DNA from 3 places in the Streptomyces sp. NPDC000229 genome. Region 2 is predicted to be linked to each of the others. Evidence: riboswitches for the same ligand, from Rfam matches in the RefSeq annotation. Region 2 holds a riboswitch; each other region holds the start of a gene.
The links. Region 2 has a riboswitch for cobalamin ahead of cobN (cobaltochelatase subunit CobN). Riboswitches for the same ligand answer to the same signal wherever they lie in the genome.

Region 1 (10,274 bases), on a different contig from region 2:
GGCAGTGCATCAGGATCCCGAGGTGCATCCCACGATCCCCGCCGTGCTGCGGATGGCGACCCTCGGTGGCGCCGAGTGCGTCGGCATGGCGGACCGCATAGGCTCCCTCACCCCCGGCAAGTGTGCGGACGTGGTCGTCCTGGACCCGGGCACCCTCAACTTCGCGCCACGATTCGACTGGATCGGTCAGATCGTGCTCAACGGTCAGCCGCCCAACGTCAGTCACGTCTTCGTGGACGGCCGGATGCGCAAGGCACACGGCACGCTCCTGGACGTGGACACGGACACCGTCGTCCGCGAAGCGGAAATCGCGGCCGCCCACGTCCGTGACACCGCCTGAACGGTCCGGCGAACCCGGTGCGTTCGCGGGGGCGGGCTCAGGCCGTCGGCTCAGGTCCCTGACCGGGGGGCGTCAGGCCAGCAGGACCATCGCCAGGGCGCCGGATGCGTCGACGACACAGCACCACTCGGACCACGCCCGGGGGACCACCCTGCCGGTCCGGTGGTGGACGAAGTCCCAGACGGCGTGGCCCAGCCAGCCCGCGGCCAGGAGATAGCGGCCGAGCGTGTCGTCGACGGCCACCGCTGTCAGTGCCACGACTCCGAAGCCGACGAGCCCCACGATCTGCACGAGGAGGATGCCGGGTCGGCGCAGTTCTCCGCGCAGCGATCCGAAGAGCAGGTAGCACAGCGGCATGACGATGAGGAGCCCGGCCAGGAGCTCCAGGGGCGGCAGGCCGTCGACGAAGGTCGCGACCGCCAGGGCGAGGGCCAGCAGGGTGGGCCACCGGTGCCCCAGGACGCCCAGGACGCCCCGGACACGCACGGCCCCTGCCGTGCTCCGCGGGGTGTCCGGGGGCGTGGGCGTCGTGCGCGTGCCGTCGTCGCGGTCGTCGCGGTCGTCGCGCGTGGAGTCGATCGTCATGGCGTCTCCCGAGGGTGAAGGGGCGGTCCCGGCTCCACTGTCCGGCAGGTCGCTGCCGGGCGTACGGGGCGGCGCAAACGATGTCCGCGACCTTGGGGTACCGGTCCTTCCGGCATAGGGTCGCCCCATGGGGGATCGGCTCACGTCGGAACGGCTCATGGTGGTGGTCGGTTACGAGTCGGCCGAGCTGCTGGACATCGCGTGTGTGACCACGAGCCTGGCCATGGCCAACCGGGTCGGTGCGCCGGCCCTTCCGTACCGGGTGAGCGTGGTGGGCCCGGGCGGCGGCGCGATCGTCTGCGACTCGGGGCTGAGCCTGGGGACTCAGCAGTCCCTGGAACGGCTCGTCGGACCGCTCGACACGTTGATCGTCTCGGGCGGTGCCGGATTCGAGCGCGCAGCCTGCGACGCCCGGCTCGTGGGACACGTACGGCGGCTGGCCAAGGAGAGCCGGCGCGTGGCCTCCGTATGCACGGGAGCGGGCGTTCTGGCCGCCGCCGGGCTGCTCGACGGACGGCGCGCCACGACGCACTGGCGATTCGCACCACTGCTCGCCGCCCGTCACCCGGAGGTCATCCTGGACCCCACGCCCATCTTCGTACGCGACGGCAACGTGTACACGGCGGCGGGCATCACCAGCGCACTGGATCTCACCCTCGCGTTCATCGAGGAGGACCACGGCCCCGAACTGGCCCGCCAGGTGGCCCGGGACCTCGTGGTGTACCTGCAACGACCCGGCAACCAGGCGCAGATGAGCCTGTTCACCGCCGCTCCGCCGCCCCGCGACCCGTTGGTCCGCACGCTCGTCGAATACATCACCGCCCACCCGGACCACGATCTCGGCGCCGCGGCGCTGGCCGAACGGGCGGGGGTGACCACGCGTCACCTCACGCGGCTGTTCACCGAACACCTCGGGCAGGCACCGGGCCGGTTCGTCCGCCTGGCCCGCACCGAGGCCGCCGCCCAACTCCTCGCGTCGACGACCCTGCCGATGGCGAGCGTGGCCGCCCGCTGCGGATTCGGCACCGCGGAGTCACTGCGGCAGGCGTTCACCGGCCGGTACGGGATTTCGCCGTCCCGCTACCGGGCCGCCCAGACCCGGCGACCGCCCGGGACCCAGGAGACGTAGTATCAGCTGGTCATCACCGCGACGGGAGACAGGAAGCCGGTGCGATTCCGGCACGGTCCCGCCACTGTGACCGGGGAGTGGAACCTTCGAGGACGCCACCGCGCGCAGCGTGGGAAGGCCAGGGGGAACGTCGATCCGGGAGTCAGGACACTGGCCTGTCGCGGGCCCGTTCCGAGGAGCGCGGACTCCCCAGGAGGCTTTACGTGTACGACGGCATCCACCGTCCCTTTTCTCCCCTCCCGTCCCGGCCGCCCGGCACTCGGCGCCATGCCGCCCGGCGCCACGTCCTGCCGCGGCGGACACTCACCGTGGCCCTGTCCGCGGCTCTGACGGCCGCCCTGCTGAGCGGCTGCGGCACCAAGGACGAACCCGACGACGGCCGAGGGCCCGCGGCCACGTCCGCGAAGGGCTTCCCGGTCACGATCGACAACTGCGGCACCCGTACGACGTACGACGAACCGCCCTCCCGCGTGGTCACCATCCACCAGCACCCCGCCGAACTGATGCTCGCTCTCGGGCTGCGGAACAGGATGGTCGGCACCGCCTTCCCCGACTCGGCCGTCCTGCCCGCGTACCAGAAGGACTTCGCGGCCGTCCCGGAGCTGGCCGACAAGGAGCCGTCCTTCGAGACCGTCCTGGAGGCCGAGCCCGACCTCGTGTACGGCGGCTACGGAAGCGCGTTCGCCGAGAACGAGGGGCGGTCCCGCAAGGCGTTCGCCGACGCGGGCATCGACACCTATCTCAACCGCGAGTACTGCGGCAAGAAGCAGGTGTCCATGACGGACACCTACGACGAGATCCGCACCATCGGCAGGATCTTCGGCGTGCCGGAGCGGGCCGACACGGTGGTGGCCGGTCTTCGGGACCGCGTCCGCAGGGCCGGCGAGGCGGTCAGGGGCGCAGCGCCGGTGCCGGTGTTCGTGTACGACAGCGGTGACAAGTCCGCGTTCACCGCGGGTGGGAAGAGTCTGGGTACGGAGGTCATCAGGCTGGCCGGCGGCCGCAACGTCTTCTCGGACCTGGACGACGTCTTCGGCGACGTGTCGTGGGAGCAGGTGGTCGCCCGCCGGCCCGAGGTGATCGCGATCTATGACTACCGCGGTGCCGGGAGCGTGGAGCAGAAGAAGAAGTTCCTGCTCTCCCAGCCCGCCCTGGCCGATGTGCCCGCCATCAGGAACAAGCGGTTCGTCGTGCTGCCGCTCACCGCGACGCTGGTCGGCGTACGGGCGCCGTACGCGGTCGAGGACCTCGCCCGCGGGCTGCACCCGGAGCGCTTCCGGTGAAGGACCTCGGTCCTCACAGCAGCACTTCGAACCGCACAGTCCGGCCGCCGCACGGACGGACATACCAACTGACGCTGGTCCTGCTCGGCGCGCTTCTCCTGGTGTCCGTCACGGCCGGGCTGGCCATCGGCTCGGTGCACGTGCCGCCCGGTCAGGTGTGGGGCATCGTGTCGCACGGGCTGGGAGCCGACTGGCCGGAGCCGGCCTGGTCCCGCGCACGCGAGACGATCATCCTCGACGTACGTGCACCGCGCGTGCTGCTCGGAGCGGTGACCGGAGCGGGTCTCGCCGTCGTGGGCACGGCCATGCAGGCCCTGGTGCGCAATCCGCTCGCGGAGCCGTATCTGCTCGGTGTGTCCTCGGGCGCGTCACTGGGCGCCGTCGCCGTGATCGTCGGGGGCGTCGGCCTCTTCGGTGCCGTGACCCTGTCGGTGGCCGCGTTCGCCGGGGCCCTGCTGACGCTGCTGCTCGTCTACACCACGGCCCGGGCCGGTGGGCGGATCACCTCTGTCCGGCTGGTGCTGGCGGGGGTGGCGGTCGCCGCGGTGCTCACCGCGGCGACGGACCTGTTGTTGCTGACCGCCGACCGGGGCAACCAGGCGCGCGAGGTGCTCGCCTGGACCCTCGGCGGCCTCGGCGGCGTGCGGTGGGCCACGCTGTGGTTGCCGGCGGCCGCACTGCTGGTGGGCATCGGTGTGCTGCTGGTGCAGGCGCGGTCGTTGAACCTGCTGTTGGCGGGCGAGGAGGCCGCCACGACCATGGGACTGGACGTGGCCCGCTTCCGGGCCCGGATGTTCGTCGTGCTGTCCCTCGTCACCGGTGTCCTCGTCGCGGCGACCGGACCGATCGGGTTCGTCGGGCTGATGCTGCCGCACATCGTCCGCCTCTTCGTCGGAGGCGACCATCGCCGGGTGCTGCCGACAGCTGCCCTGGCCGGAGCGGTCTTCCTCATCTGGGCCGATATCGCCGCCCGTACGATCGCGGCGCCGTTGGAGATTCCCGTCGGCGTCCTGACCGCGTTGTGCGGCGGCCCGTTCTTCCTGTGGCTGATGCGCCGGGACGCCCGGCGGACCACCGACCGAGGAGTGGCATGACCGCACATCACCTCTCCGTCGAGGGTCTCGGGCTGACCGCCGGGGCCCGTCATCTGGTACGCGAGGTCTCCCTGACCGCCGAGTCCGGCGAGGTGATCGGGCTCGTGGGTCCCAACGGGAGCGGCAAGTCCAGCCTCCTGCGGGCCGTGTACCGGGTCCTGCGCCCCGACGCGGGGAGCGTACGTGTCGACGGCGACGACGTCTGGTCGCTGCCCGTGCGCCGACTGGCCCGGACCATGGCGGTCGTCGTGCAGGAACCGGGCGCCGACTTCGACCTCACCGTGCGGGAAGTGGTGGCCATGGGTCGCACACCGCACAAGCGGCTGCTCGACGGCGACAACGCCGAGGACGCACGGCTCATCGAGTCGTCCCTGGCGTCGGTCGACGCGGCGGAGCTGGCGGACCGTCCCTTCGACCGGCTCTCCGGCGGTGAGCGGCAGCGCGTACTGATCGCCCGGGCCCTCGCCCAACAGCCGTCACTGCTGGTACTGGACGAGCCGACCAATCATCTCGACGTACGCCACCAGCTGGATGTACTCGGCGTGCTGCGCCGCCTGCCCGCCACGGTCCTGGTCGCGCTGCACGACCTCAACCTGGCCGCTTACTACTGCGACCGCCTCTACGTCCTGCGTGACGGCGAGGTCGCGGCCTCGGGCCCGCCGCACGAGGTGCTCACCGAGCGACTGCTCTCGGAGGTGTACGGCGTGGCGGGGGAGGTCATCGTCCATCCCCGCACCGGAGCGCCGCACGTCACCTTCCTCCCTGGTGACGTCCCGATGGTGGCGGGCGGCGCCTGATCGCAGGGGCGCCGGTCACAACGACCGTACGTGGCACAACAGTTGGCAGGGAAGGGAACAATAACGGGTCGTGTCCGTCGCGTTGGGACGCAAAGCGACGGACACCGCCTGTTTGCTTGACACAACGCCACAGCCGTACTCTGCAACACAGTCCCATCCTTCACAACGCCACAAACCCCGTAGGAGGACACGTGCCCATCCCGGCCACCGCAGCAGACAACATCGAAGCGACCACCGCACTGCTGAGGGAAGAGCTCCCCCAACTCGAACAACACCAGCAGGCGCTGGAGAAGGACCTCGCGGCCGTCACCGAACGTCTTGAGTCCGTCCGCGGCGCGCTGACCGCGCTGCAGGCCCTCACCACCGCGGCGGTCCCGGCACCGCGCACCGAAACACCGGCCGGGGCGGGGGAAGTACCGCCCACCACTGCCGCGGCTCCTGAGCCCGCGCCGGAAGAGGCGCCCGAGGCCGCAACCCCCGGGCAGGAGCCGGCGCAGGAGACCGAGCAGGAGCCGGCGCAGGACCCGGAGCCGGAGCCGGAGGCAGCGGAGGACGTTCCCGCGCAGCGCGCACCCCGCACCACTGCCGCTGGGCGGAAGAGCACCGCCAAGAAGCCCGCCAAGTCGGCGGCCAAGACCCGACCGGCCAAGAAGGCCACCCCGGCCAAGGCGACGAAGAGCACGAAGAGCAGCAAGACCGCGAAGGCCGAGACCGCCAAGAAGCCGGCGGCCAAGAAGCCGGCGGCCAAGGACTCCTCCCCCGCCGGCGACAGCACCAGTGGCCTGACCGATCAGGTCGCCGCCGTCCTCGCCCGCAACGGCGACACGCCCCTGCGAGCCCGGGACGTCGCCAAGGAGCTCGGCCGCGACGACTCCACCGGTGCCATCAACACCGTACGCAGCACCCTCGACCGGCTCGTGGCAACCTCCCGCGCCCGCCGTGCGGGCCGCGGCCTGTACCAGGCACCGGCCAGCTGAACCTCCGCACCCGGCACCATGCGGCCCGTCCCGGCAGCCCGGGCCGCCGGGGCGCCTGCATGGTGTGGCCCGGGCCGACGGTAGGTATGAGGACGCCGTCGGCTCGCTGAAACACCGACGCGTACGAGATGCGGTTCCCGGGGTCGACGAAGGGCTGCGCACCCCCCGCGTCCGCGTGGCCGAACACAGGACGGCACAACGGTTTCCCTCACCGCCCCCGCCCCCGCCCCCGCCCCCGCCCGCGGCAGTGGTACGGGCGTACGCTCGCCCGGCAATGGCCGCGCGGTGGTCGTCGTTGGCGGGGAGGCCTGGGGGCGCACGGGACATCGGCGGCGGGACCGGGGGTGGTGGTGTTGGGGATGGTCGGCGCGGACGCCCATGTCCGGGCGACGGTGTGCCGGTGTACCTGTTGCAGCGTTGGAGTCCGGCGCCCACGCCCGATGACGCGTTTCCGCGCGATACGCCCAGCCGGATGCGGTCCGCGTCCGCCGGCGAACCGCGGACGCTACGGCCAGGACCCCCTCCAACCGCCCGGCTGATCCCGGTGAGCCGTGCGCGGAACCGGTCAGCCCGTCGGCGGGACGAGGCCGTCGGCGACCAGCCCGGCGAGTACCGCCTCCCCAAGGGCCTGCACGGCGGACTGAGGACGGACCATCACGGTGAACTCCTTGATCCGGCCCGTCCCGTCGAAGTGGAGAAGGTCGGTGCCGTGGATCTGCTTGCCGCCCACGGTGGCACGGAAGGGCAGGACGGCCGCCGGGGCTTCCCGGCCGTCGCCGGTGGTCTCGGCGGCGCCCTCGAAGTGTCCGACGTAGCGGAGGTCCTCGAAGGTGCGCATCAGGACGCCGAAGAGTCCCAGCACCATCGGCTTGCCCTCGAAGGGGGTGAACTTGACCGGGCTGTAGAGGCGGATGTCCTCGGTGAACAGGTCGTCCAGTGCAGCGAGATCCCGCTTCTCCACCGCCGCGCGGAAATCATCGGCGGTCTTGTCCAAGGCCTCCACGACCCCTCCTGCTACTCAAGAACATGACTAGTCATTTTTTTGAGTATGATGCCGGCGAAGGGCGAGGAAAGGAAAGGGGGTCGCCTCGATGGCCTTGCGGCATGCCGTGCTGGCGGCGCTGCTGGACGGCGAGTACAGCGGGTACCAGTTGGCGAAGGCGTTCGACATCGGCGTCGCCAACTTCTGGCACGCGCTGCCGCAGCAGCTGTACGCCGAGCTCACCAAGCTGGAGAAGGAAGGGCTCGTCGCGGGCCGGCAAGTGGTCCAGGAGTCCCGGCCCAACAAGCGCCTGTTCCGGGTCACCGAGGCAGGTCGCGCCGAGTTGGAGACGTTCGCCGCGGCGGCGTCGAAGCCCTCGTTCATCCGCGACGATCTGCTCGTCAAGGTCCAGGCCGCCGACCGTATCGGCACCGCCCCCGTGATCGAGCAGCTCCGGGAGCGGGCGTCCGCGGCCGAAGCCAAGATCGAGCTCCTGAGCACCTTGCTGCGGCAGTTGCGCGGCGGCGTGGACGAGGAGGAGTTCCTGCTCCGGGGCGAGCGGATCGGTCCGTATCTGACCTGTCTGCGCGGCCTGTCCTTCGAGCGGGAGCACCGCGACTGGTGTCTGCGGATCGCAGCCGTCCTGCGGGAGAGGGAGAGGGCCGACCATGCCCGGCGGTGAGTATCTGCGTTACGTCGCCCTGGGCGACAGCATGACCGAAGGAGTCGGCGACGGGGACGACACCGTCGGCCTGCGCGGCTGGGCGGACCGGCTCGCCGAGCATCTCACGGTGGTCGACCCCCGCCTCCGGTACGCCAATCTGGGTGTACGAGGGCGCCTGGCGGGCCAGGTCCGTGCCGAACAGCTCGCGCCCGCCCTGGCCCTCCGCCCCGACCTGGTCACCGTCGTCGCCGGGGTCAACGACCTGCTGCGTCCCCGCTTCGACGCCGGGGAGGTGGCCGGACACCTGGAGGAGATGTTCGCCGCGCTCTCGGCCGCCGGGGCCCACGTGGTGACCCTGACCTTCCCGGACGTGGGGCGCATCGCGCCGCTCGCCCGACCGCTCAGGTCCCGGGTGTCCGACATCAACGCCCGTATCCGCGCCGCGGCGGCCCGCCACGACGTCACGGTCGCCGACACGGGCGCGCAGGAGGTCTCCGCCGACCCCCGGTTGTGGGCCGCGGACCGTCTCCATGCCGGCCCCCTCGGCCACGAGCGGATCGCCGCGGCCGTCGCCCAGGCCATCCGCCTGCCCGGCAGCGACGACGCCTGGGCGCACCCCCTGCCGCCGCGGGCGGCCCCCACGGCGTGGCGTGCCGCAGGAGCCGAACTGCGGTGGGCGGCAGGGTTCCTGGGCCCCTGGCTCGGGCGCCGGCTGCGCGGCCGGTCCTCCGGCGACGGCCGCACCGCCAAACGGCCCGAGCTCCTGCCCGTGGGGCCGGCGTTCCGTCGGTGAGGGCCTGTCAGAGGTCGGTCCACGTGGCGTCGACGTAACCCATCGCCCGGTTCATGGCGATGGCGCTCACGTTCGCCGGGTGGTGGAGGGTACGGACCTCGGGGACGCCGCACAGCCTGACGAAACCCATGCCGAAGGTCTTCATGGCGACGGAGATGCCACGGCCCCGGTAGCCGGCCCGCACCCCGGTCATCTCGTTGAAGGCGAACCCGTCGTGGCGGGACGTCGCGGCCATCCCGATCCACGTGTCACCGTCCTGTGCGATCACGATGCCCCGTGGATCGTAGGAAGGGGTCCCGAAGCGGCGCTCGACGTACTCGTCGAACGGGAAGAACTCGCCCCGCTCCGGTATGTCGGCCGCGCACTCCTTGTTCAGCTCGTACAGCGCGCGCCGGTGTCCGGGGGTGTCCCCCACCGCGGCGAGCGTGGTCAGAGTGATGCCCTCGGCCCGGCACTTCCGTACGTAGGCGTCGAAGCGTTCCTCGTCGAAGGCGTCCACGGCGAGTTGGAGCCTCACCCACCGGTCGGTCATGCTTCCCTCCCCTGCCGTCGACGCCCGTGGCGAGCCGCCCTGTCCCCGAGTGTGCCGTGCGCGGGCCGGCGCCGGAAGATCACCCGGCTGCCGGGGACAGCGGTCGGTGGGATCGCGGTGCTGCCGGCGTGCCGATCGGGGAGGCCAGTGGCCGCCTGCGCGCAGGGACACTGCCGTCGGGCGCGTCGGCCGCCGCGTTGCGGGCGGAGGCACCCGCCGCGTGGGCTGCCGGCTCGTCGTCGCGGCGGGGCTCGTCGCCCTCGCGGTCGCCTGCAACGTCTGGGGGCAGCGGGAACGCACGGCCGAAGCGATCGGGCGGACGGTCCGCCCGCGACGCGCAGCACAATGGTGGTGGCGTTGAACGCCTGGCGGGCACGCGGTGGCGTCCCGGTCGCAATGGGCGCGGGTGGCCTGATCGCGTAGGCTCGGCGGATGGCGAAGTATTTCGACGTGCACCCCGAGAACCCCCAGCGGCGAACCATCAGCAGTGTGGCCGACCTCATCCGCTCCGGCGCGCTTGTCGCGTACCCGACGGATTCCTGTTTCGCCCTGGGCTGCCAGCTCGGGAACCGTGACGGCCTGGGCCGGATCAGGTCGATCCGCAACCTGGACGACCGTCACCACTTCACCCTGGTGTGTGAGAACTTCGCGCAGTTGGGTCAGTTCGTACACGTCGACAATGACGTGTTCCGCGCGATCAAGGCGGCGACGCCCGGCAGTTACACCTTCATCCTCCCCGCGACGAAGGAGGTGCCCCGCCAGCTCCTGCACCCGAAGAAGAAGACCGTCGGAGTCCGGATCCCGGACCACGGGGTCACGCAGGCCCTGCTCGCCGAACTCGGTGAGCCGCTGCTCTCCAGCACCCTCCTCCTGCCGGACGAGGAGGAGCCCCTGACTCAGGGCTGGGAGATCAAGGAGCGGCTCGACCACGTGGTCGACGCCGTGGTCGACTCGGGTGACTGCGGCACCGAACCGACCACGGTCATCGACTTCTCGGGCGGCGAGGCCGAGATCGTACGCCGGGGGGCGGGCGACACGTCACGGTTCGAGTAGCCGCGCCCACTCGGCCTCGGCGGGCTCAGCCGACGGGGAGCAGCC
Region 2 (10,274 bases):
CAGCCCGAGCGCGGCGAACATGAAGCCGTTGTACGTGTAGTCGGAGGTGCCCGGGGCGTCCATCGGGTACTCGTGGATCCACAGGTGGCCCGCCTCGTCCCGGGCGACCACCCACGGCACCCCGTCGTCCCCCACCAGCAGCGACCGGAACGCCCCGTCGGCCGCCCTGCGGTACTGCCCCCGTGCCGCCGCCGGGACGGCCGGGAGCTGGGCCAGCTGGGCGAACAGGCTCAGCGCCTCGCCCTGGGCCATCCCGGAGTACCAGGGCGCCTCGTAGGCGATGCCGGTGTGCACGTCGTGCGCGAAGTCGAACGGGTACGGGAAGAACCACGCGCCGCGCCGCTCGTGCCGCCGCGCCACCACCCGTCCGGCCTGCGCCCGCGCCCGCTCGAGGAAGAACGCGTCGCCGGTGCGCCGGTACGCGGCGAGGTTCTCCAGCCCGTACTGGATCTGCCCGACGGGATGGTCGTGCAGCCGCCCCTTCCACCGGAACATCCGCACCCCGTCCCGGTCGTGCGTCCCCTCGTCCTCCCGCCCGGCCACCCGGTCGCGCCACGGCCGCAGCCCGTCGGGCACGTCCAGCACACACCGGAACCCCTGCACGCCGAAGGTGAACGGCAGCCCGGTGGGCACCGCCACCTCACCCGGAGCCCGTTGTCCCACCAGGAATCCACCTCCAGCCAGCGCCACTGCCGCCCCGCTGCCCCCGACGGCCTTCAAGAACCGTCTACGGCTCTCCACCACGAATCCCCCACCCGGTCGAACAGTCACCTGCTGTTCCCCGAAGGAGGGATCTTGGTTCAGGGTCCGCGGGGCCCCATGGGCCGTCGGACAGGCTCCGGCATGTAAATCCCGTGCGCGACGGCGCTCGCGCATCCGGGACGCGTGACCGTCCTGATTTCCGGCGTGGAGGACATCACCCTGCTCATCGCCGGGCACGCCCGCGTGGTGGTGCGGAAGGTGTGACGTCGTGGTTCCGGGCCGGGGGCCGAGGGTGCCTGGGGGCACGGCGGAGTACAGCCGGCTGCCTCGGCGGGCAGTGGTCGCCGGCCGGATGACCGCGGTGCGCCCCCCTCACTCCAGATGCGTGATGACCTGTGTGTGGAAGCGGTCCACGGCCTCGTCCACGCTGCGGATGAAGCCGGTTTCGGCGGAGCCGCGTCCCGTGCCCATGCTCTTGAAGAGGGAGAGGCGGAAACCGGTGATCTCCGCGCCGTCCTTCGGCAGGAGGTCGGCCGGTTCGGGACGAAGTCGCTCCAGCGTGCCCCGCGAGCCGATTCCCGACCCCGCGACCAGCGTTTCGATGTGGAGGTCCGCCGGAGCAGCCGCCAGTCGGCGAATGAGCCGCTTGGCCCTGGTGAGGGGATAACCCTCCTGGGCCGACGGCAGCTCGATCGACGTACGCAGTTTGCCCGTGCGCAGATCAGCGGTGATGGCGAGGATTCCGGGCGTGTCCTCCATGCGGAGCTCGGCGTGCAGCCGCCCTTCCAGGCAGAGTCGGTCCGCCATTTCGGCACGGCGGGTACGCGGATCCGTCCCACGCTTGGCGCGTTGGACGGGCAACACCTTCTGGCCGAGCTCACCACCCAGACGTAGACAGACCTGCCTGATCAGTCGTTCCCAGCTCTCGGTGACCTCCGTGGCCCGCGAATCACCCTGGCAGAGGGTTTCGTTGTCGATCCCATTGCGCACCGGCACCCATGCCGACCCCATGTTCTGGAATCCGTGGCACCCCGAGTTGTCGTGCTGGAGATAGTGGAGCAGTTCCTGCAAGAGCCATGCGTGTGCGGCGTTGCCCACGCCTTCGTGGCGAATCAACATCTGCGCCTGGTGGGCGACTTCGGCCCAGGAAAGGTGCCAGAGAGCCACTTTGTGCTTGCGTCGGCCATCGATCTTGACGCCGACCAGCGGACTGCCCTCCAGCGCGACATCGTTGGACAGCGTGATCACGGCCTCATAACCGCGCCGCGCGGCGATGTCGGCGTAAGCCTGCACCTGGTCGGACCTGAGGGGGTTGCCGTTGGTCTTCGTCTCGATCAGAGCGGTCCACAGCTTGCCGGCACGCTCGACGCGCACGACACCGTCCGGACGCCTCGGAGAGTCGCCATGCGGCAGGGAGACCTCTGTGAACGTCTCCATGCGTCCAGCCGGTGCTCCGAAGCCGGCGGTGAGGCGACGACCGAATTCCGGCACTTGGGCCATCACCGACAGCAGTACCGACGTGGCGCGCGTTTCGCGTTCCCGATCGCTCTTGAGCGCCGTGACAGGGGAGAGCCGGGCGGTCTTCCAGGACTCGTTCTCGGCGAGGGACGTCTTCGTCGTCTTCGGGAGGGTGACCTTCTTCTTCGCGGTGCGTGGTCGTGAGGAGCGTTGGGGAACTGGCCGTTCCCGGGGGTTGATTTCGGCCGCCCTCGGTGAGGGAACGGGCTTGGGTGCTTGCGGCACCGGCGGTGCCACCGGGCTCGCGTCATCCTGATCCGGTCCGGTGTCCTCTTCGGTGGGGCCTTCCCCGGCGTCGTCGTCGATGTCGACCCCGAAGTCCGTGGCAAGGCCGACCAGACCGGACTCGTATCCCTGGCCCACCGCGCGGAATTTCCATGTCCCGGCCCGCCGGTAGAGCTCTCCGAAAATAAAGGCACTCACCACGCCCGCGTCCTCGATACGGAACCGGACCAGTCCCTCTCCAGCGCCGTCGACGAGTGACAGGCACAGGTCGTCGAGCTCACCGAAGTGGGATCCGCCGTACCGGCTTGCGGAGACCACGATCCGCTCGATGTCGGGTGGTACGGCGTCCAGGTCGAAGCTGATGCGGTCCTCGCTCCCGTCGGGAGTGGGGGTCTTGCCGAGAAGCTGGACGCTTCCGTCAGCGGCGACAGGGTTGTTGTAGAAGTAGAAATCGGCGTCACTGCGCACCTTGCCGGTTCCGTTGAGCAAGAGGACGGAGACATCCGCGTCGCCCTCTCCGGTGCTGCTGCTCCAGCTCAGGCTCACCGTCACCGAGCCGACGTCCTCGCTGAGCGCCGACAGGCCGATGTTGGAACCTTTGACCATCGTGTGCATGTGTCCCCCGGATGCACAGCTGCGTCGGGACGCACCCCGGCAGCCAGACGGAAGGCAGTGTGTGGTGCGTCACACGTGCGCCGTTTCCGGGAACCCTAGCGGCCGGAGCGTATGAGGAGAACTGCGAGAAGTGGGAGAGGAAGCCACCCTCGGTAGCTGAATCGGGGCGGTGGGTGCCGGGAAGCCCCTCCGGTTCCCCCGGAAACGAACTCGGCCGTGGCGGTCGCGGCCTGCGGGATGACGGTGGCCGGTGCGCTTCCCGCATCCGCCGCCGAGCGGCCGACGAAGCCGGAGCTCATGGCGGGCTGCGCCTCGGGACTGGGCAAGTGCACGTTCAACGAGCCGAAGCTCGGGGAGGCGTACCTCGGGGCGTTCCGCCAGGTCTCGGACTCGTTGGACAACTGCTCCGGCTCGGACGCCACGCAGAGCATGACGTGGACCGACACCGTCGGTTCGACCGACTCGCTCGGCGCCTCCGTCACCGCGGGCGGCAAGATCGCGGGCATAGTGGACCTGAGTGTGACGGCGACTCACAGCCACAGTTGGGGGCACTACTACTGGTTCTTCCCGGACACGATCACCGGGCCGGCCGAGAAGGCACGGAGGGCAGGAGCAACGCGGTGGTGGTGAAAGAGCCGCAAGAGGACGGACGCGGAGAAGCGGTCCTGTTCCGCCGACGCGGACCACCGGGGCCGGGCGTTCGTACAGCGGCGCTGAGGGGAGGCACGCGCGGGGGCCGGCGCCGTGCGGGGCGCCGGCCCAGGGGCGGGATCAGCCCTCCGGGTACCTCCGGGGCGTCCAGGCCACCGTGTCGCCGTCGCCCCTTCGGACCGCCTGGGTCTGGGAGGAGCCGATGAGCAGGAGGGTGCGCATGTCCACCTCCGCCGGGTCCAGGTCCGCAAGGGGCAGGACGCGGACGGATTCCTCCGGGCCGCCCACGTCGCGGGCGACGACCACCGGGGTGTCCGGGGCGCGGTGCTCCAGGAGGAGTTCGCGGGCCTTGGCGACCTGCCAGGTGCGGCTGGCGGAGCCCGGGTTGTAGAGGGCGAGGACCAGGTCGGCGGCGGCCGCGGCGGCGAGGCGCCCGGCGATGACGTCCCAGGGCTTGAGGCGGTCCGACAGGGAGATCGTCGCGTAGTCGTGGCCCAGCGGGGCGCCCGCCTTCGCGGCGGCGGCGTTCGCGGCGGTCACGCCCGGCAGGACGCGGACCGGGACGTCCAGGTACGGGTCCTGCGAGGCGACCTCCAGGACCGCCGTGGCCATGGCGAACACGCCCGGGTCGCCGCCCGACACCACCGCCACCCGGCGCCCGCGCCGGGCGAGGTCCAGGGCGAACTCGGCGCGCTCCGACTCGACCTTGTTGTCGGAGCCGTGCCGCTCCTGCCCGGGGCGCACCGGGACGCGGTCCAGGTACGTGGTGTAGCCCACCAGGTCGGTCGCCGAGGCGAGCGCACCGCGCGTCTCGGGCGTGAGCCACAGCGGCCCCGCCGGGCCGGTGCCGACGACCACGACCTCGCCCCGGTCGGGCGCGGCCGGCGCGGCGTCGATCCGGGACGGGAGCACCGCCACGGAGAAGTACGGCACCGACTCGGGGTCGACGTCCGCGAGGGCACCCGTGCGTTCGCCGGCCATCGTGGCCCGCTCCACGTAGTGCGCGTCCTGAAGGCGCCCGGCCCGTTCCAGGGCGCGCCGCACGGTCGGGAAGGTGCGGCCGAGCTTCATCACGACCGCCGAGTCGGTGGCCGCCAGACGGGCCGTCAGCTCCTCCTCCGGCAGGGTGCCGGGGATGATCGTCAGGATCTCCTCCGCCTCGCACAGCGGCTTGCCCAGGCGGGCCGCCGACGCGCTGACCGAGGTGACGCCCGGGATGACCTCGGTGTCGTACCGGTGTGCCAGCCGCTTGTGCATGTGCTGGTACGAGCCGTAGAAGAGCGGGTCGCCCTCGGCGAGGACGGCCACCGTGCGGCCCGCGTCCAGGTGCGCGGCCAGCCGTGCGGAGGCCTCCTCGTAGAAGTCGTTGAGCGCGCCCCGGTAGCCGCCCGGGTGGTCGGTCGTCTCGACCGTCAGCGGGTACATCAGGCGCTCTTCGACGTGGTCCTCGCGGATGTGCTCGGCCGCGATCGAGCGGGCGATCGAGCGGCCGTGCCGCGCCGAGTGGTACGCGATGACGTCGGCGGCCGCGATGGCCCTCACCGCCGCCACGGTCATCAGGTTCGGGTCGCCGGGGCCGAGGCCCACGCCGTACAGCTTGCCGCTCATGCCTGGATCTCCGCCTCGTGGGCGATCGCGTTGATCGCCGCCGCTGCCATGGCGCTGCCGCCCCGCCGCCCGCGCACCACCAGGTGCTCCAGGCCCGGGAACGCCGCCAGCGCGTCCTTGGACTCGGCCGCCCCGATGAACCCGACCGGTATGCCGATCACCGCCGCCGGGCGCGGCGCGCCCGCCTCGATCATCTCCAGGAGCCGGAACAGCGCGGTCGGGGCGTTGCCCACCGCGACGACCGCCCCTTCGAGCCGGTCGCGCCACAGTTCCAGCGCGGCGGCGCTGCGCGTGGTGCCGAGTTCGGCGGCGAGCGCCGGGACGGACGGGTCGGAGAGCGTGCAGATCACGTCGTTGTCCGCGGGCAGCCGCTTGCGGGTGACGCCGCTGGCGACCATCTGCGCGTCGCACAGGATCGGCGCGCCGGCGCGCAGCGCCTCGCGGGCGCGGGCCACCACGTCCGGCGTGTACGCCAGGTCGTGGACGAGGTCGACCATGCCGCAGGCGTGGATCATCCGCACGGCGACCTGGCTGACGTCGGCCGGCAGGTCCGCGAGATCCGCTTCGGCGCGGATCGTGGCAAAGGACTGGCGGTAGATCTCCGCCCCGTCCTTCTCGTAGTCGAACACTCTGCTCTCGCTCATCTCGTCGATCCTTGTACGGTCATCTGGTAGGCGCCTTCGGCGGTCGCCACCATGTCGGTCCACGTGCCCTGCGGGTGGCCGCAGCGGCGGGCGCACCCCGACCAGTGGACGGGCAGCGCACCCTCGCGGGGCCGTGCGTCGGCCCGTACGTCGGACAGGGACTTGGCGCAGCCGGGGCGGCCGGTGCACGCGGTGACGCCGATCCAGGGGGAGTCGGTACGGGTGAGGAACCCGGCCTCGCCGAGGGCGCGCAGCCGCTCCTCGGCCGAGGCCCGGTCGGCGAAGCGCGGCAGCACGAAGCCGCGCCAGGGCGTGACCCGTACCTCCTCGGCGGGCAGCAGCGCCCGGAACTGCGCCGAGGTCACCCGGCCGAGGCGGGCCAGGACGGAGACCGTGTCGTCGCCGATCACGCCGGGCGGGGGTGGCCCGCTCGGGGCGCGCACGGAGTCCGGTACGGGCTCCGCCGCGATGGCCGCGCGCCGCAGGTGTCCCGTCACGTCCACGTCCTGCCCCGGCGGCAGCTCCCGTACCCGCCACGCGCCCGTGCCCGCCTCCCGGGCGGCCGCGAGGAACGCCTCCGCCGCCGCGAGCGCGGCGCGGGGCGCGTCGGCGGCGGCCACGCGGTACGTCCGGTCCGCGACCCGCAGCAGTGGCCCGTCCGCGGCTGCGAGCAACGTCACATCGGGGGACAGGGCCGCCACGTCGCCCCGGCCGTCGTCCACCGCGAAGAGGAAGCGGCCGGACAGTTCGGGCGTCCAGTCCTCGGCGCACAGGAGCTCGTCCAGGCGCGCGGCCCAGGCCTGCACGTCCGGCCCGGCGAGCGGTGAGACGACCATGTTCCTTACGCGTTCGTGGCGTTCGGAGGGGAGGAGGCCCGCCTCGCGCAGCACGTCGGCCAGCCCGAGCCCGCAGCCTTCACCGAGTCCCCGCAGTTCGAGGTTGCCGCGCGAGGTGAGGGAGAGGTGTCCGTCGCCCAGGCGGTCCGACGCGTCGGCGAGCAGCAGCACTTGACGCGGCGTCAGCACCCCGGTGGGGAGGCGGAGGCGGGCCAGGGCGCCGTCGTCGGCCCGGTGCAGCCGGAGCGCACCCGGGCAGGCGTCACCGCGGTCCCGTATGTGCGCTTCGCCCCGGTCCTGGGGCTTTGGTGAGCTGGGCGGCATGGCGGCGAGCATACGCGCAGCCTCTACTATGCAGACGGCACAGGGTCCCAGGGCCCTAGGGAGGAAGCCCGGTGCGATTCCGGCGCGGTCCCGCCACTGTGAGCCGAACCCGACAGGTCCGGTAAGTCAGGAACTCCCGCCGTCCTACGAACACCCGGGGCGCGGACACCCCGAGGAAGGCCTGCGCACGCCATGATCCTGCTGTTGTCGCACTCCGACACGGACCTGCTGAGCGCCCGCGCGGCCGGCGGCCCCGTGGAGTACCGGTTCGCCAACCCCGCCCGGCTCCCCCTCGAAGACCTGGACGCCCTCCTCGACGGCGCCGACCTCGTCGTCGTACGCCTCCTCGGCGGCATCCGCGCCTGGGAGGAAGGCCTCCAGGCCCTCCGCGCCACCGGCAAGCCGCTCGTCGTCCTCACCGGCGAACAGGCGCCCGACGCCCAGCTGATGGAGACCTCCACCGTCCCGATCGGCATCGCGGCCGAGGCACACGCCTACCTCGCCCACGGCGGACCGGGCAACCTGGAACAACTCGCCCGTTTCCTCTCCGACACCGTCCTGCTCACCGGCCACGGCTTCGAGCCCCCGGCCGCCGCCCCCACCTGGGGCCCCCTGGAGCGGACCGCGCGGAGCACCACCGGCCCGACGGTCGCCGTGCTCTACTACCGCGCCCACCACATGAGCGGGAACACCGCCTTCATCCACACCCTGTGCGACGCCATCGAGGAGGCGGGGGCGCAGGCCCTCCCCCTGTACGTGGCGTCCCTCCGCGCCCCCGAGCCGGAGCTCCTGGACAGCCTGCGGACGGCCGACGCGGTCATCACCACCGTCCTCGCGGCCGGCGGCACCAAGCCCGCCGAGGCCCAGGCGGGCGGCGACGACGAGTCCTGGGACGCGGGCGCCCTCGCCGCCCTCGACGTACCGATCCTCCAGGCCCTGTGCCTGACCGGCTCGCGCTCCGCGTGGGAGGAGAACGACGAGGGGCTCTCGCCGCTCGACGCCGCCAGCCAGGTCGCCGTCCCCGAGTTCGACGGCCGGCTCATCACCGTGCCGTTCTCCTTCAAGGAGATCGACGCCGACGGCCTGCCCGCGTACGTCGCCGACACCGAGCGCGCCGCCCGCGTCGCCGGGATCGCCGTACGCCACGCCCGGCTGCGCCACATCCCGAACGCCGACAAGCGCCTCGCGCTGGTCCTGTCCGCGTACCCGACCAAGCACTCCCGCATCGGCAACGCCGTCGGCCTCGACACCCCCGCCTCCGCCGTGGCGCTGCTGCGCCGACTGCGGGAGGAGGGGTACGACTTCGGCGACGAGGCCGTGCCGGGCCTGGCGTCCGGGGACGGCGACGAGCTGATCTACGCCCTCATCGAGGCGGGCGGCCACGACCAGGACTGGCTCACCGAGGAGCAACTGGCCAGGAACCCGGTCCGCATCCCGGCCGCCGACTACAAGCGCTGGTACGCCACGCTCCCCGAGGAGCTGCGCGAGAACGTGGAGCAGCACTGGGGCCCGCCGCCCGGCGAGATGTTCCTGGACCGCTCCCGCAACCCGGAGGGCGACATCGTCCTCGCCGCCCTCCGGCGCGGGAACCTGCTGATCCTGATCCAGCCCCCGCGCGGCTTCGGCGAGAACCCGATCGCGATCTACCACGACCCCGATCTGCCGCCCTCGCACCACTACCTGGCCGCCTACCGCTGGATCGCCGCCCGCGCCGAGGACGGCGGCTTCGGCGCCGACGCCATGGTCCACCTCGGCAAGCACGGCAACCTGGAGTGGCTGCCCGGCAAGAACGCCGGCCTGTCCGCCGCGTGCGGCCCCGACGCCGCCCTCGGCGACATCCCGCTGATCTACCCGTTCCTGGTCAACGACCCGGGCGAGGGCACCCAGGCCAAGCGCCGCGTCCACGCCACCCTCGTCGACCACCTGGTGCCGCCGATGGCCCGCGCCGAGTCGTACGGCGACATCACCCGTCTGGAGCAGCTGCTCGACGAGTACGCGCAGATCTCCTCCATGGACCCGTCCAAGCTGCCGGCCATCCGCGCCCAGATCTGGACGCTGATCCAGGCCGCCAAGCTCGACCACGACCTGGGCCTGGAGGACCGGCCGGACGACGACGGGTTCGACGACTTCCTGCTCCACGTCGACGGCTGGCTCTGCGAGGTCAAGGACGCCCAGATCCGCGACGGCCTGCATGTCCTCGGTGGCGCCCCCACCGGCCCCGAGCGCGTCAACCTGGTCCTGTCCATCCTCCGCGCCCGGCAAATCTGGGGCGGTACGCAGTCGCTGCCCGGCCTCCGCGAGGCCCTCGGGCTGGACGAGTCCGCCGCGACCCGTACCACCGCCGACGAGGCGGAGGCCAAGGCCCGCGCCCTGGTCGAGGCGATGGAGGCCGCCGACTGGAACCCGGCCGCCGTCGCCACCGTCGCCGAGGGTCACGGCGAGCAGGTGGCCGCGATCCTCGACTTCGCCGCCCGCCAGGTCGTCCCGCGCCTCACCGCCACCACCGACGAGCTCGACAACGCCGTCCACGCCCTGAACGGCGGCTTCGTCCCGGCAGGCCCCTCGGGCTCGCCGCTGCGCGGCCTGGTCAACGTCCTGCCGACCGGCCGCAACTTCTACTCCGTCGACCCCAAGGCCGTCCCCTCCCGCCTCGCCTGGGAGACCGGCCAGGCCCTCGCCGACTCCCTCCTGGAGCGGTACCGCACCGACAACGGCGAATGGCCCACCTCCGTCGGCCTGTCCCTGTGGGGCACCAGCGCCATGCGCACCGCCGGTGACGACGTCGCCGAGGCGCTCGCCCTCCTCGGCATCCGCCCCGTCTGGGACGACGCCTCGCGCCGCGTCACCGGCCTGGAGCCCATCCCGCTCGCCGAGCTGGGCCGTCCGCGCATCGACGTCACGCTGCGCATCTCGGGTTTCTTCCGCGACGCGTTCCCGCACACCATCGGGCTCCTGGACGACGCCGTACGCCTCGCCGCCTCCCTCGACGAGCCCGACACCGACAACTACGTACGGGCCCACGCGCAGGCCGACCTCGCCGAGCACGGCGACGAACGCCGCGCCACCACCCGGATCTTCGGCTCCCGGCCGGGCACGTACGGCGCGGGCATCCTCCAGCTGATCGACTCGCGCGACTGGCGCACGGACGCGG
Region 3 (10,274 bases), on a different contig from region 2:
ACGCCCAGCCGCCCTGCCGGCCGCTGCCCGCGTCGACCCGCGCCCTCGCCGACGACCCGGCGGCCGCCACCAGGGCCCTCGACCCGGGTGACGACCTGGCCCGCCTCGGCTCCGTGCGGAAGCTGCTCGTCCACGAGCGGCTGTGCGGCGACGGCGCCCGCGTCCTGGGCCGCGTGGTGGAAGCCGCCACCCGCTCCTCCGGCCCCGGCAAGCCGCACACCATGGCACAGGCCCGCGCGGCCTACGCGGTGGCCGCATCCCTCGACGGCATCGACCTCCCCGCGGGCCTCGCGCCCGGTGTGGCCCGGATGGTGGCCGAGTACATCGCGGACGCGGCGCGCGACGACTCGGTGTACCACGACGACGCGTCCGGCCCCGCCGTACCGCCCGAGCAGAGCCTGCCCGACCAGGAGGGCCACGTCTGGCTCGGCCGCTTCCTCGCCCCGCGCGAAGCGCACGCCGCTTTCGAGTACACCGAAGCCGCGGCGGACGCGCATGCCGACGTGAAGGACCTGGTCGCCGAACTCGCCAAGGACCCGGAGGCATTCGCCGTCCTCTACGACGCCGAGCGCGCCTACTTCGCCCACTACCTGGAGCGGCTGACCGCCCGGGGCGGCGACCCCGCCGCCCGCCGCGCTTCCCGCGAAGAGCCCGACGCGGCCGCCACGAACCGGACGGACATCGACCTGAGGCGTCTGGTGGAGCGCGTGGGCGATCTGATGAAGTACCGCGCCCGGTACGCCCTGGACGGAACGATCCCCGACCTCGCCGCTTTCGACCGGTCCGTGCGCGAGCACACCCGCGGCACGTTCCGGCCCGCGCCCCGGCAACTGGACACCCGCCCGCCCATGGGCGACATCGCCGACCGGCCGGTCACGGGTCCGGTACGGGGCGACCTGACGGACGGACGCCGCCAGCTGTTCACCGTGCTGGACCGGTGGGCGGAGGAACGCGGCGTACCGGCGCGGCGCGCCCGCGCGATGCGGCAGCTGGTGGACGACGCGTACGTCCGCGCCCTGTGGATGAGGGCGTGACGTCAGAAGAACCGGAGCCCGGAGCACCCGCGCCGACGCACCTGGTCCTCGGCGAACTCCTTGAGCAGCCGCCGCTGTACGGCCTCACCGACGCCCGGAATGTCGTCCGACGTGCCGAGCGCGTAGCCGGCGGCCTCGCCGTCGCAGCGGGCGGTGGCCGTCAGGGAGCGCGGGACGCCGTCCCTGGACGTGAGGCGGTTGCTCCAGTCGCCGTACCAGGCGACCAGGGAGAGCGCCGATTTGCCGTCCCTGTCCGTCAGGTCGCAGCGCCCCGTGGGGGCGGCGTCGTTCACCGCCGCCGCGACCCGCAGCCCCTGATCCTGCGGCAGCCCGGCCCCGGCCATCCACCCGCACGCCGTGTCCTTCGCCTCCGACAGCGGCACGGTCTCCGCGTCGCGCTCGGGGTCGGGCGGTACGGCGTCACCGGCCGGCGCCCTGAGCGGCTCGGCGCCACAACCGAGCCTGTCGGACGCCCCGTTCGCGAGCGCCACGGCCATCCGGTACGCGGCGCCGGGCGCACCGTGGTTGGCCTCCCGGCCCAGCGACATCCGCACCAGAAGCTTGCGCTGCCTGCCCTCGGCGTCCTTGCCGAGATCCGGGCAGGGCAGGAGGAAGTTGATGTCGTGGTACTTGTCGATGAACCCGGGCAGCCCCTCGGGCAGCGAGGCCTGTGGCGAAAACCCCTCCTCCGGGAAAATGCTCATGAACTCCCGGTCCTGGTCGTCCCGACGGGTGTAGGCCTCCATACCGACGACCAGCCGCCCGTCGTCCCCCGTGCCGTCCTCGGCCTCCTCGGCGGTGAGGCGGCACGAGTACGAGCCGAGCCCTTCGTGCAGGTGGGATGTCTCGTCGCGCAGGTGCGCGTCCTCGGGCGTGAGCTGTTCCAGCGCGTCCGGCGGAAGGGTCCCGTCACACGCATCACGAGCGAGCAGCCAGTCCTGCGCGTAGGGCTCGGCGACGTAGCCGCCCACGCCCAGGACCACCGCAGCCGCCACCGAGACCTTGACCCAGCGCCGCATCGTCCCCGCCCCGTCGCATCACCACACACGTACGGTGCGACCCTACTCGCCGGCCGCCCGCACCGGCTCTACGCCCCCCGAACCGCCGACGCCCACTCCTCCAGCTCCTCAGGGGTGCGTGGCCCCGCCTCCTGAGCCCCCAGCAGGCCCCGGTCCCGCAGGACCCGGGCCACCGCCATGCCCCACGGGCGGCGCAGGCGGGCCGCGTCCAGGAGAGCCTGGTCGGCCAGGAGGCCGGCGACCGGTCCGGTGCGCAGTCCGTCGGGGGTGAGGACCGCGGCGTCGTCGGCCCAGCGGAGGGCCAGGTCCACGTCGTGCGTGGCCATCACGACCGTCGTCCCGGAGGCACGCAGCCGGTCCAGCACCGCCAACAGCCGCTCCTGGCCGTGCGGATCGAGGCCGGCCGTCGGCTCGTCGAGGATGAGGACCCGGGGGCGCATGGCGACCGCGCCCGCGATCGCGGCCCGCTTGCGCTGACCGTACGACAACAGGTGGGTCGGCCGGTCCTCCAGCGCCGCGATGTCCAGCGCCTCCAGGGCCTCGCGCACCCGTTCGCGCACCTCCGTCTCCGACAGCCCCAGGTTCATCGGCCCGAACGACACGTCCTGCCCCACCGACGCCGCGAACAGCTGGTCGTCCGGGTCCTGCACCACCAACTGCACCGTCGTCCGCAGGCGGGTCAGCCCCGCCCTGTCGTACGACACGTCCCGCCCCTCCAGCCGCAACCGGCCGCTCGCGCACCTGAGACCGCCGCTCAGCAGCCGGAGCATGGTCGTCTTGCCGCTGCCGTTGCGGCCGAGCAGCGCGATGGACCGCCTCTCGGGCACGGCGAAGTCGACGCCCCGCAGCACCGCGGGGCCGTCCTCGTAGGCGTATCCCGCACCGACGAGTTCCACGACGGCGGGAGCATTCATGGCAGGAGCCTTTCGAGTACGAAGGTGAGGGCGACGAGCCCCGCGAGCAGCGCGGCCGTCGCGCCCAGGAACCGCCGGCTGACCGCCACGTGGGGCACCAGCACCCGCAGCGTGCCGTCGTAACCGCGCCCGGCCAGCCCCGTCTGGAGCCGCGCCGCCCGGTCGAAGGCGCGCACGAACGCCGTCGCGCCCAGGCCCGCCAGGGAGCGCCAGGTGGCCGCCCGGCTCGTCAGCCCGAGCCGCGCCGCCTGCGCCTCCCGGATCCGCCGGACCGCGTCCAGCAGCAGGAAGCTGATCCGGTACATGACGAGCGCCACGTCGACCACCGGCGCCGGCACCCCCGCCCGCACCAGCCTCGGCAGCACGTCGGACACCGGTGTGGTGAAGGCGAACAGCAGCACGCCGAGCGAGGCCGCCGACGTACGCAGCAGCAACTGCCCGGCGTGCGCCGGCCCGTCCGGCGCGAGCGTGACGAACCCGCCCGCCCCGCCGACCTGGAACAACAGCGGTACCGCGCCCGTCACACAGAAGCCGAGCGGGATGCGCCACGCCCGCCACAGCTGCCGCGGCGCGACCCGGGCCGGGCCGAGCAGCACCACGAGCGTCGCTGCGGCGACGAGCACGGCCCCCGGCCAGGGCGGCAGGCACACGGCCAGCGCCGTCAGACCGAAGCCCAGGGCGGCCTTCTCGCACGGATGACGGCGGCGCCAGCGGCTGCTGTGCGCCGCCGCGTCGATCGGCAGCACCGGCGGCTAGGCGGAGGCCCGGGGGGCGTCGGCGCCCGAAGGCTCCGCCTCCGAGGGCTCCGTGCCCGGGACGTCCCCGCCCGGCGCCCCGGCGCGCGCCCGCGCCTCACCCTGCCGGCGCCCGCGCCGCAGGCCGAAGTAGTACGCCAGCACGCCCGCGCCGATGGCTGCCTGAAGGGCGAACAGCGCCGACTCGACCTCCCCGGACGGCGGCTCGTACAGCGGGCTGAACCACGGCTCGTAGTCCGGCTTCAGTTCGGTGATGGCCGTCTCGGCCTGCGCGTCGGCGCCCGTGAACGGCTCCTCCTTGTGGTCGCCCATCCCCAGCGCGAGCGGGAGGACGGCGAGCGCGACCACGACGAGCAGCAGCAGCGTATTGATCCTGGCGTTACGGCTCATCGGGCCACGGCCTCCTTCTTCACGGACACGACACCGAGCCGGGCCAGATCGCCCTTGCTGGACTGCATCAGCAGCCGCATCACCAACACGGTCAGCAGGCCCTCGCTGACCGCCAGCGGGATCTGCGTGACCGCGAAGATCCCGCCGAACTTCGCCAGCGAACCGACGACACCGCTGCCCGGGTCCGGGAACGCCAGCGCCAGCTGCACGCTGGTGACGCAGTACGTCGACAGGTCCGCCACGAACGCCCCGAAGAACACGCTCACCATCAGCGGCACGTCGAAGCGGCGCAGCAGCCAGTACACCCCGAAGCCGGCCCACGGACCGACGATGGCCATCGAGAACGCGTTCGCGCCCAGCGTCGTCAGGCCGCCGTGCGCCAGCAGCAGCGCCTGGAAGAGCAGGGTGATGGTGCCCAGGACCGCCATGATCGGCGGCCGGAAAAGGATGGCGCCCAGGCCGGTGCCGGTGGGGTGCGAGCAACTGCCCGTCACCGAAGGGATTTTCAGGGCGGACAGGACAAAGGTGAAGGCACCGGACGCGCCGAGCAGGAGAGTCGATTCGGGATTGGCCTTGACCTCGCGGGTCAGGGCACGGACGCCATGGGCGACGAACGGAGCGGCGGCGACGGTCCAGGCGACCGCGTGCGCGGGGGGCAGATAGCCCTCGGCGATATGCATGATGTAGGGAGACCCTCTCCAGCACCTCGTGGATGGACAACGCGCCCTGGCCGGTCTCCTGGCTGACGGGAGGGGGTCCGGGAGTATCCCCCCGGACGACGTGCCGCCGCGACTCCGCCTTCCCGGACACCGCGGTCTCCCGCGGCGTTCCAGTGGCTTCCAGGGGTGGATTCCCCGGGAGTGGAGCCGGACTTCCCGATCACAGTGGCGAGGGCCGCACCGGTACCGCACCGGTTTCCCGTACACCAAGGCCCTGCGACAGTAGTGCGTTGACCAGGTACATCACAACCCGCGCACCGGTGCGGGCACCGGCTCCCTCCCCGGACGCCGTCACTCCTTGCGGTAGCCGTACGCCTCCGACGCGGCCGTCACCACCGCGTCCAGGTCGCCGCCCGCCGACGCGGTGACCACCGCCGCCACCGCACCCTCCACGAACGGCGCGTCCACCAGGCGCGTGCCCTCGGGGAGTTCGTCGCCCTCCGCGAGCAGGGCCTTCACGGTCAGGACGGCGCTGCCCAGATCCACCAGCACGGCCACGCCCGCCCCGCCGTCGACGGCCGTCGCCGCCTCGGTGATCAGCTCCGCGCTGGTGCCCAGCCCGCCGTCCGGAGTGCCGCCCGCCGCCACGACCGGCGCGGTGCCCCCGCCGCCCGCGAGGCCCTCGGCCAGCTCGGCGACGGAGGACGCGACCTCCGCGCTGTGCGAGACCAGCACGATGCCCACCTTCGCGGTCACCGCGCCCCCTCCGCCTCGGCCAGGGCGGCGATCAGCAGGGCCGAGGACGTCGCGCCCGGGTCCTGGTGCCCCACGCTGCGCTCACCGAGATAGCTGGCCCTGCCCTTGCGCGCCTGCATCGGCACGGTCGCGAGGGCGCCCTGGTCCGCGGCCTCCGCCGCCGCCGCGAACGACTCGCCGAGCGATTCGGCCAGCGCCTCGACGGCCGGCTCCAGCGCGTCCAGCATCGTCTTGTCGCCCGCCTTCGCCCCGCCGAGCTGCGCCACCGCGGACACGCCCACCCGCAGCGCCTCGGCCAGCTGCACGGGCGCCACCTCGGCGGCGTCGCCCAGCGCCTTGCCGGTGCGTCGCAGCAGCGTCCCGTACAAGGGTCCCGAAGCGCCGCCGACCGTCGAGATCAGCTGCCGGCCCGCGAGCATGAGGACGGCCCCCGGTGTCATGGCCGCTTCGCCCTCCAGGGCCTTGACCACCGCGGCGAAACCGCGTTGCAGATTGGCGCCGTGGTCGGCGTCACCGATCGCCGAGTCGAGCTCGGTCAGCCGGTCCGCCTCCCGGTCCACGGCGGCCGCGGCCCCGGTCATCCAGCGCCGGAAGAATTCCGCGTCGAGCATCACGGGCCTCACATTCCCCACCGCAGGGCGGCGGTCCGCACCGGCGCGTCCCACAGTCGCAGCAGCTCCTCGTCCACCTGGCACAGGGTCACCGAGCAGCCGGCCATGTCGAGCGACGTCACATAGTTGCCGACGAGCGTACGGGCCACCGAGACGCCCCGCTCGCCCAGCACCCGCTGGACCTCGGCATTGAACCCGTACAGCTCCAGCAGCGGCGTCGCCCCCATGCCGTTCACCAGCACCAGCACCGGGCCGCTCGGCCTCAGGTCCTCCAGCACGGCGTCCACCGCGACGTCGGCGATCTCCCCCGAGGTCATCATGGGCCGCCGCTCCCGGCCCGGCTCCCCGTGGATGCCGATGCCCAACTCCAGCTCGCCCGGCGGCAGGTCGAACGTCGGGCTGCCCTTCGCGGGCGTGGTGCACGCGCTCAGCGCCACGCCGAAACTGCGCGACCCCGCGTTCACCTGCCGGGCGATCGCCTCCACCCGCTCCAGCGGCGCCCCCTCCTCGGCGGCCGCACCGGCGATCTTCTCCACGAAGAGCGTGGCCCCGGTCCCGCGCCGCCCCGCCGTGAACGTACTGTCGGTCACCGCCACGTCGTCGTCCACGAGGACCTTGGCGACCTGTACGCCCTCGTCCTCGGCGAGCTCGGCCGCCATCTCGAAGTTCAGCACGTCCCCGGTGTAGTTCTTGACGACGAACAGCACCCCCCGGCCGCTGTCCACGGCGGCCGCCGCCCGCGCCAGCTGGTCCGGAACGGGTGACGTGAAGACCTCGCCCGGACAGGCCGCCGCCAGCATCCCGGGCCCGACGAACCCGGCGTGCAACGGTTCATGCCCGGACCCGCCCCCCGACACCAGCGCCACCTTCCCGGCCACGGGAGCGTCCCGCCGTACGACGACCCGGTTCTCCACGTCCACGGTGAGTTCGGGATGCGCGGCCGCGATCCCGCGCAGCGCGTCGGCGACGACGGTCTCGGGTACGTTGATCAGCATTCTCAACGGTATCTCCCAGCAGCTTTGTCGGGTGGTTCTGGTGGGACTGGTGCCGACCCTGCCATGCCGGCCGGTGTCGTGTCACCGGGATGCCCCGGCCGCGGCGGCACGCACACGGTGGCAGCCGTTGGCGTGAACTGTGGTTCGGGCGGGGTGGCCCGTCGTGCCTGACCACGCCGATGTGATTACGGTCGGTCGAGTGCCATCCCCTCTCGAAGGACGGTCAACATGGCAAGCAACGAAACCGGCGACGTCACGGGTACCAAGGACAAGAACTACAACCTGATCTGGTACGTGGAGTCCTGCCTGAGCAACGCGCTGCGGCTGGAGACCTACATCAAGGACGCGGAACGGGACAACGACACGGAGCTGGTCGAACTGTTCCGCAAGGCCCAGACCGACAGCCGCAAGGGTGCCGAGTTCGGCAAACAGCTCTTGCGCGGCCGTCTCGGCAGCTGACCGCACGGCGCGGCCCTCGGAGGGCGGCACGCCCTCGGGCGTGCCGTTCACCACCGGTGGCCTGCCGGCACACCCGACGGCTCCGCCCAGGGCCACGAACCGGTCGACCAGCCGATCGACCCGGCTCGGCCCGCCTCTGAGACCCGACGCCGATGCCGCGCTCGGTACCTCCCTGGTCATCGGCTCCCTTCCCACGCGGGCCGTCCGGCCGCCTCACCTCAGCGTCACGGCGGCACCACGGCTGTGCGACCCCGGTCGCCCGGGCGGGTGGTGGCAGCAGGTCCGGCCGGGCACGGCCGGGACACCACCGCCGTACACGCGCGGCGTCCCGGGCGGTTCGCCGCGTCAGCCGGAGATCCGCTCCACGAGACCGGCGAGCGCACCCGCCAGCGCCTCGACGCCCTCGTCGCGAGGCGCTCCCCGCTCGTCCAGGTACAGGTCGCGGCGGATCTCCACCATCAGCGCGCCGACCCTCGGGTCCCGGCCGTAGTACCGCAGCGGCACGTACGTTCCCGAGAACGGCGTGTCCAGTGCCGTGCCGCCGAAGCCCCCGAACGCCTGCCGCGCCGCGTCGAGCAGCGGGCCCGGCGTGTGGAAGGAGTCGGTGCCGAGACAGACCGGCGGACGCGGCCCGTCGCCGTGGAGCTCGTACGGCAATGCCTCCGCCGGGTACGAATGGACGTCGACGACCACGGCCCGCCCGGTTGTTTCGAGCCGCTCGGCCACGGCCGCCGTCATCGCCTGGGCGTACGGGTGGAAGTAACGGTCGATCAGGGGCTGTACGTCGGTGTCCGCAGGGCGGAGCTCGGCACGGTGCGTGGTCCGGGTGTAGACCGCGCCCATGCCCACCGCCAGCATCTCCTCGCGGTCGTCGGGGAACCGCTCCGGGTCGACCACCAGGCGGGACAGCCGGTTGACGAACCGCCAGGGCGTCACCCGCGCGGCCCTCGCCGCCGCGGTGGCGATCCGCTCCGTGTACGCGTCGGTGATGTGGTCCAACTCGGCCGCGAGCGCCCGGTCGTCCAGCACGATCCCGGTGCGCACGTCCGCGGGTATCGCGCGGGCGGAGTGCGGAACGTGCAGGATCACGGGGGAGTCCGGGGCGCCGGGGTGGAGCAGGAAGGAGGCGGAGGTGTCGGCCGTCATCTGGTTCCTCGTCGTGCGTCGTCACGGGAGCCCGTCCCCGGGGTAGGCGGGGCGGCATGGGCAACATCCTGATCGGTACATGTTCCTGGACGGACAAGGCACTTGTCGGCAGCGGGTGGTACCCGCAGGGGCGACGCGACCCGGAGGGGCGGCTGCGGCACTACGCCGAACAGTTCCCCGTGGTGGAGGTCGACGCCACGTACTACGCGCTCCCCAGCGTGCGCAACAGCCTGCTGTGGGCCGAACGCACACCGGCCGGCTTCCGCTTCGACGTCAAGGCGTTCTCGCTGCTCACCGGCCACCCGACCCGGACGGCCGCCCTGCCCGCCGACCTGCGGGGCCATGACACCGGCGACCCCGGGCTCCTCGACGAGGTGTGGCAGCGTTTCAGCGACGCCCTGCGCCCGTTGCGGGACGCGGACCGCCTCGGCACCCTGCTGTTCCAGTTCCCGCCCTGGTTCGCCCCGGGTGCCCGGGCGGAGGCGGTTCTCCACCGCACCCGGAAACGCGCCGCCGACTGGCCGATGGCCGTCGAGTTCCGGCACCCCGGCTGGTGGCGGGAGGACCGGCGACCCGACACCACCGCCCTGCTGCGGGACCTGGACGCCGCGGCCGTGGCGGTGGACATGGCGCAGGACCTGCCCACCTCCATACCTCCGCTCACCCCGGTCACCTCCGACGACCTCGCGGTGGTCCGCTTCCACGGGCGCAGCGCCGCGTGGGGCACCGGCACCAAGGAGGACCGCTTCCGGCACCGCTACGCGGAGGACGAGCTGGAGGAGTGGAGGCCCCGCCTCCACTCCCTGGCCGACCGCGTCGCACACCTGCACGTGCTGTTCAACAACTGCTGCGCGGACGCCGCCGTGCACGCCGCCGAGTCCATGAAGCGGCTGCTTGGCCCCCCGGGGACATCGTCGGGGCGCCACCGGGTAGACGCGTCCTAACGGCCGGGCCGGGCACGGTCAGGCCGTCCACGGCCAGAAGGAGGACCCATGTCCGGATTGATGACGCGTATCAAGCAGTTCACCCGCAGCCCCCAGGGCCGAAGGACGATCGCGTCGGCGCGCCGTGCCGCCGCCGACCCGCGCAACCGCACCCAGGCCCGCCGGCTGTTCGGCCGGCTGCGCGGACGCCGATGACGAGGGAGCGGAGGTCAGGCGTATGGCGATGGGAACGCTGACACGCTGGGAACGAGCCCTGGAGCGGTGGCAGAGCGCCCTGGTCTCCAAGGCTCTCCACCACGAGCCGGTCGAGCTGCTCGACGCGCTGCGCCGTGAGTGCGACGACCAGGCCGTGGTGTGCAGCGAGAGCAGAGTGGTCGTGCCCAACGCGTACGAGGTGGAACTGGACGCCGGGGTCTACGAGGAGCTGCTGCGCCACGGCGGCGGCGAGGTGGGACAGGAGCTGACGGACGTCCTGGCCCGCCACGGCGAGCGCAACGGCTACGAGTGGGCCGGGCCGCTGACCGTACGCATCACCCCGGCCTCGCGCCCGCCCGGCGACCCCTACCAGGTGGCCAGCAGCCCCATGCCCCAT

Region 1: another riboswitch for cobalamin. It lies ahead of ABT360_RS22820 (ABC transporter substrate-binding protein); the one in region 2 lies ahead of cobN (cobaltochelatase subunit CobN).
Region 3: another riboswitch for cobalamin. It lies ahead of ABT360_RS30925 (energy-coupling factor ABC transporter permease); the one in region 2 lies ahead of cobN (cobaltochelatase subunit CobN).

What each region holds. Positions count from the first base shown of each region.
Region 1 covers NZ_JBEPEL010000050.1:16,768-27,041, forward strand. Annotated here, with positions in the region: gene ABT360_RS22805 (amidohydrolase family protein) at 1-340, shown strand, start outside; gene ABT360_RS22810 (hypothetical protein) at 413-925, opposite strand; gene ABT360_RS22815 (GlxA family transcriptional regulator) at 1,083-2,054, shown strand; cobalamin riboswitch at 2,045-2,227, shown strand; gene ABT360_RS22820 (ABC transporter substrate-binding protein) at 2,258-3,337, shown strand; gene ABT360_RS22825 (FecCD family ABC transporter permease) at 3,334-4,431, shown strand; gene ABT360_RS22830 (ABC transporter ATP-binding protein) at 4,428-5,228, shown strand; gene ABT360_RS22835 (hypothetical protein) at 5,420-6,205, shown strand; gene ABT360_RS22840 (nuclear transport factor 2 family protein) at 6,771-7,199, opposite strand; gene ABT360_RS22845 (PadR family transcriptional regulator) at 7,297-7,869, shown strand; gene ABT360_RS22850 (SGNH/GDSL hydrolase family protein) at 7,856-8,644, shown strand; gene ABT360_RS22855 (GNAT family N-acetyltransferase) at 8,652-9,176, opposite strand; gene ABT360_RS22860 (L-threonylcarbamoyladenylate synthase) at 9,609-10,229, shown strand; gene ABT360_RS22865 (hypothetical protein) at 10,255-10,274, opposite strand, start outside.
Region 2 covers NZ_JBEPEL010000005.1:94,380-104,653, forward strand. Annotated here, with positions in the region: gene ABT360_RS04995 (D-glucuronyl C5-epimerase family protein) at 1-663, opposite strand, end outside; gene ABT360_RS05000 (TerD family protein) at 1,075-3,060, opposite strand; gene ABT360_RS05005 (hypothetical protein) at 3,277-3,690, shown strand; gene ABT360_RS05010 (precorrin-2 C(20)-methyltransferase) at 3,832-5,319, opposite strand; gene ABT360_RS05015 (precorrin-8X methylmutase) at 5,316-5,963, opposite strand; gene ABT360_RS05020 (cobalamin biosynthesis protein CobG) at 5,960-7,123, opposite strand; cobalamin riboswitch at 7,147-7,279, shown strand; gene cobN (cobaltochelatase subunit CobN) at 7,316-10,274, shown strand, end outside.
Region 3 covers NZ_JBEPEL010000096.1:8,837-19,110, forward strand. Annotated here, with positions in the region: gene ABT360_RS30900 (hypothetical protein) at 1-1,034, shown strand, start outside; gene ABT360_RS30905 (hypothetical protein) at 1,037-2,053, opposite strand; gene ABT360_RS30910 (energy-coupling factor ABC transporter ATP-binding protein) at 2,122-2,967, opposite strand; gene cbiQ (cobalt ECF transporter T component CbiQ) at 2,964-3,713, opposite strand; gene ABT360_RS30920 (energy-coupling factor ABC transporter substrate-binding protein) at 3,720-4,112, opposite strand; gene ABT360_RS30925 (energy-coupling factor ABC transporter permease) at 4,109-4,792, opposite strand; cobalamin riboswitch at 4,824-5,057, opposite strand; gene dhaM (dihydroxyacetone kinase phosphoryl donor subunit DhaM) at 5,123-5,527, opposite strand; gene dhaL (dihydroxyacetone kinase subunit DhaL) at 5,524-6,138, opposite strand; gene dhaK (dihydroxyacetone kinase subunit DhaK) at 6,147-7,139, opposite strand; gene ABT360_RS30945 (hypothetical protein) at 7,362-7,592, shown strand; gene ABT360_RS30950 (N-formylglutamate amidohydrolase) at 7,938-8,738, opposite strand; gene ABT360_RS30955 (DUF72 domain-containing protein) at 8,795-9,682, shown strand; gene ABT360_RS30960 (hypothetical protein) at 9,731-9,877, shown strand; gene ABT360_RS30965 (DUF3662 domain-containing protein) at 9,906-10,274, shown strand, end outside.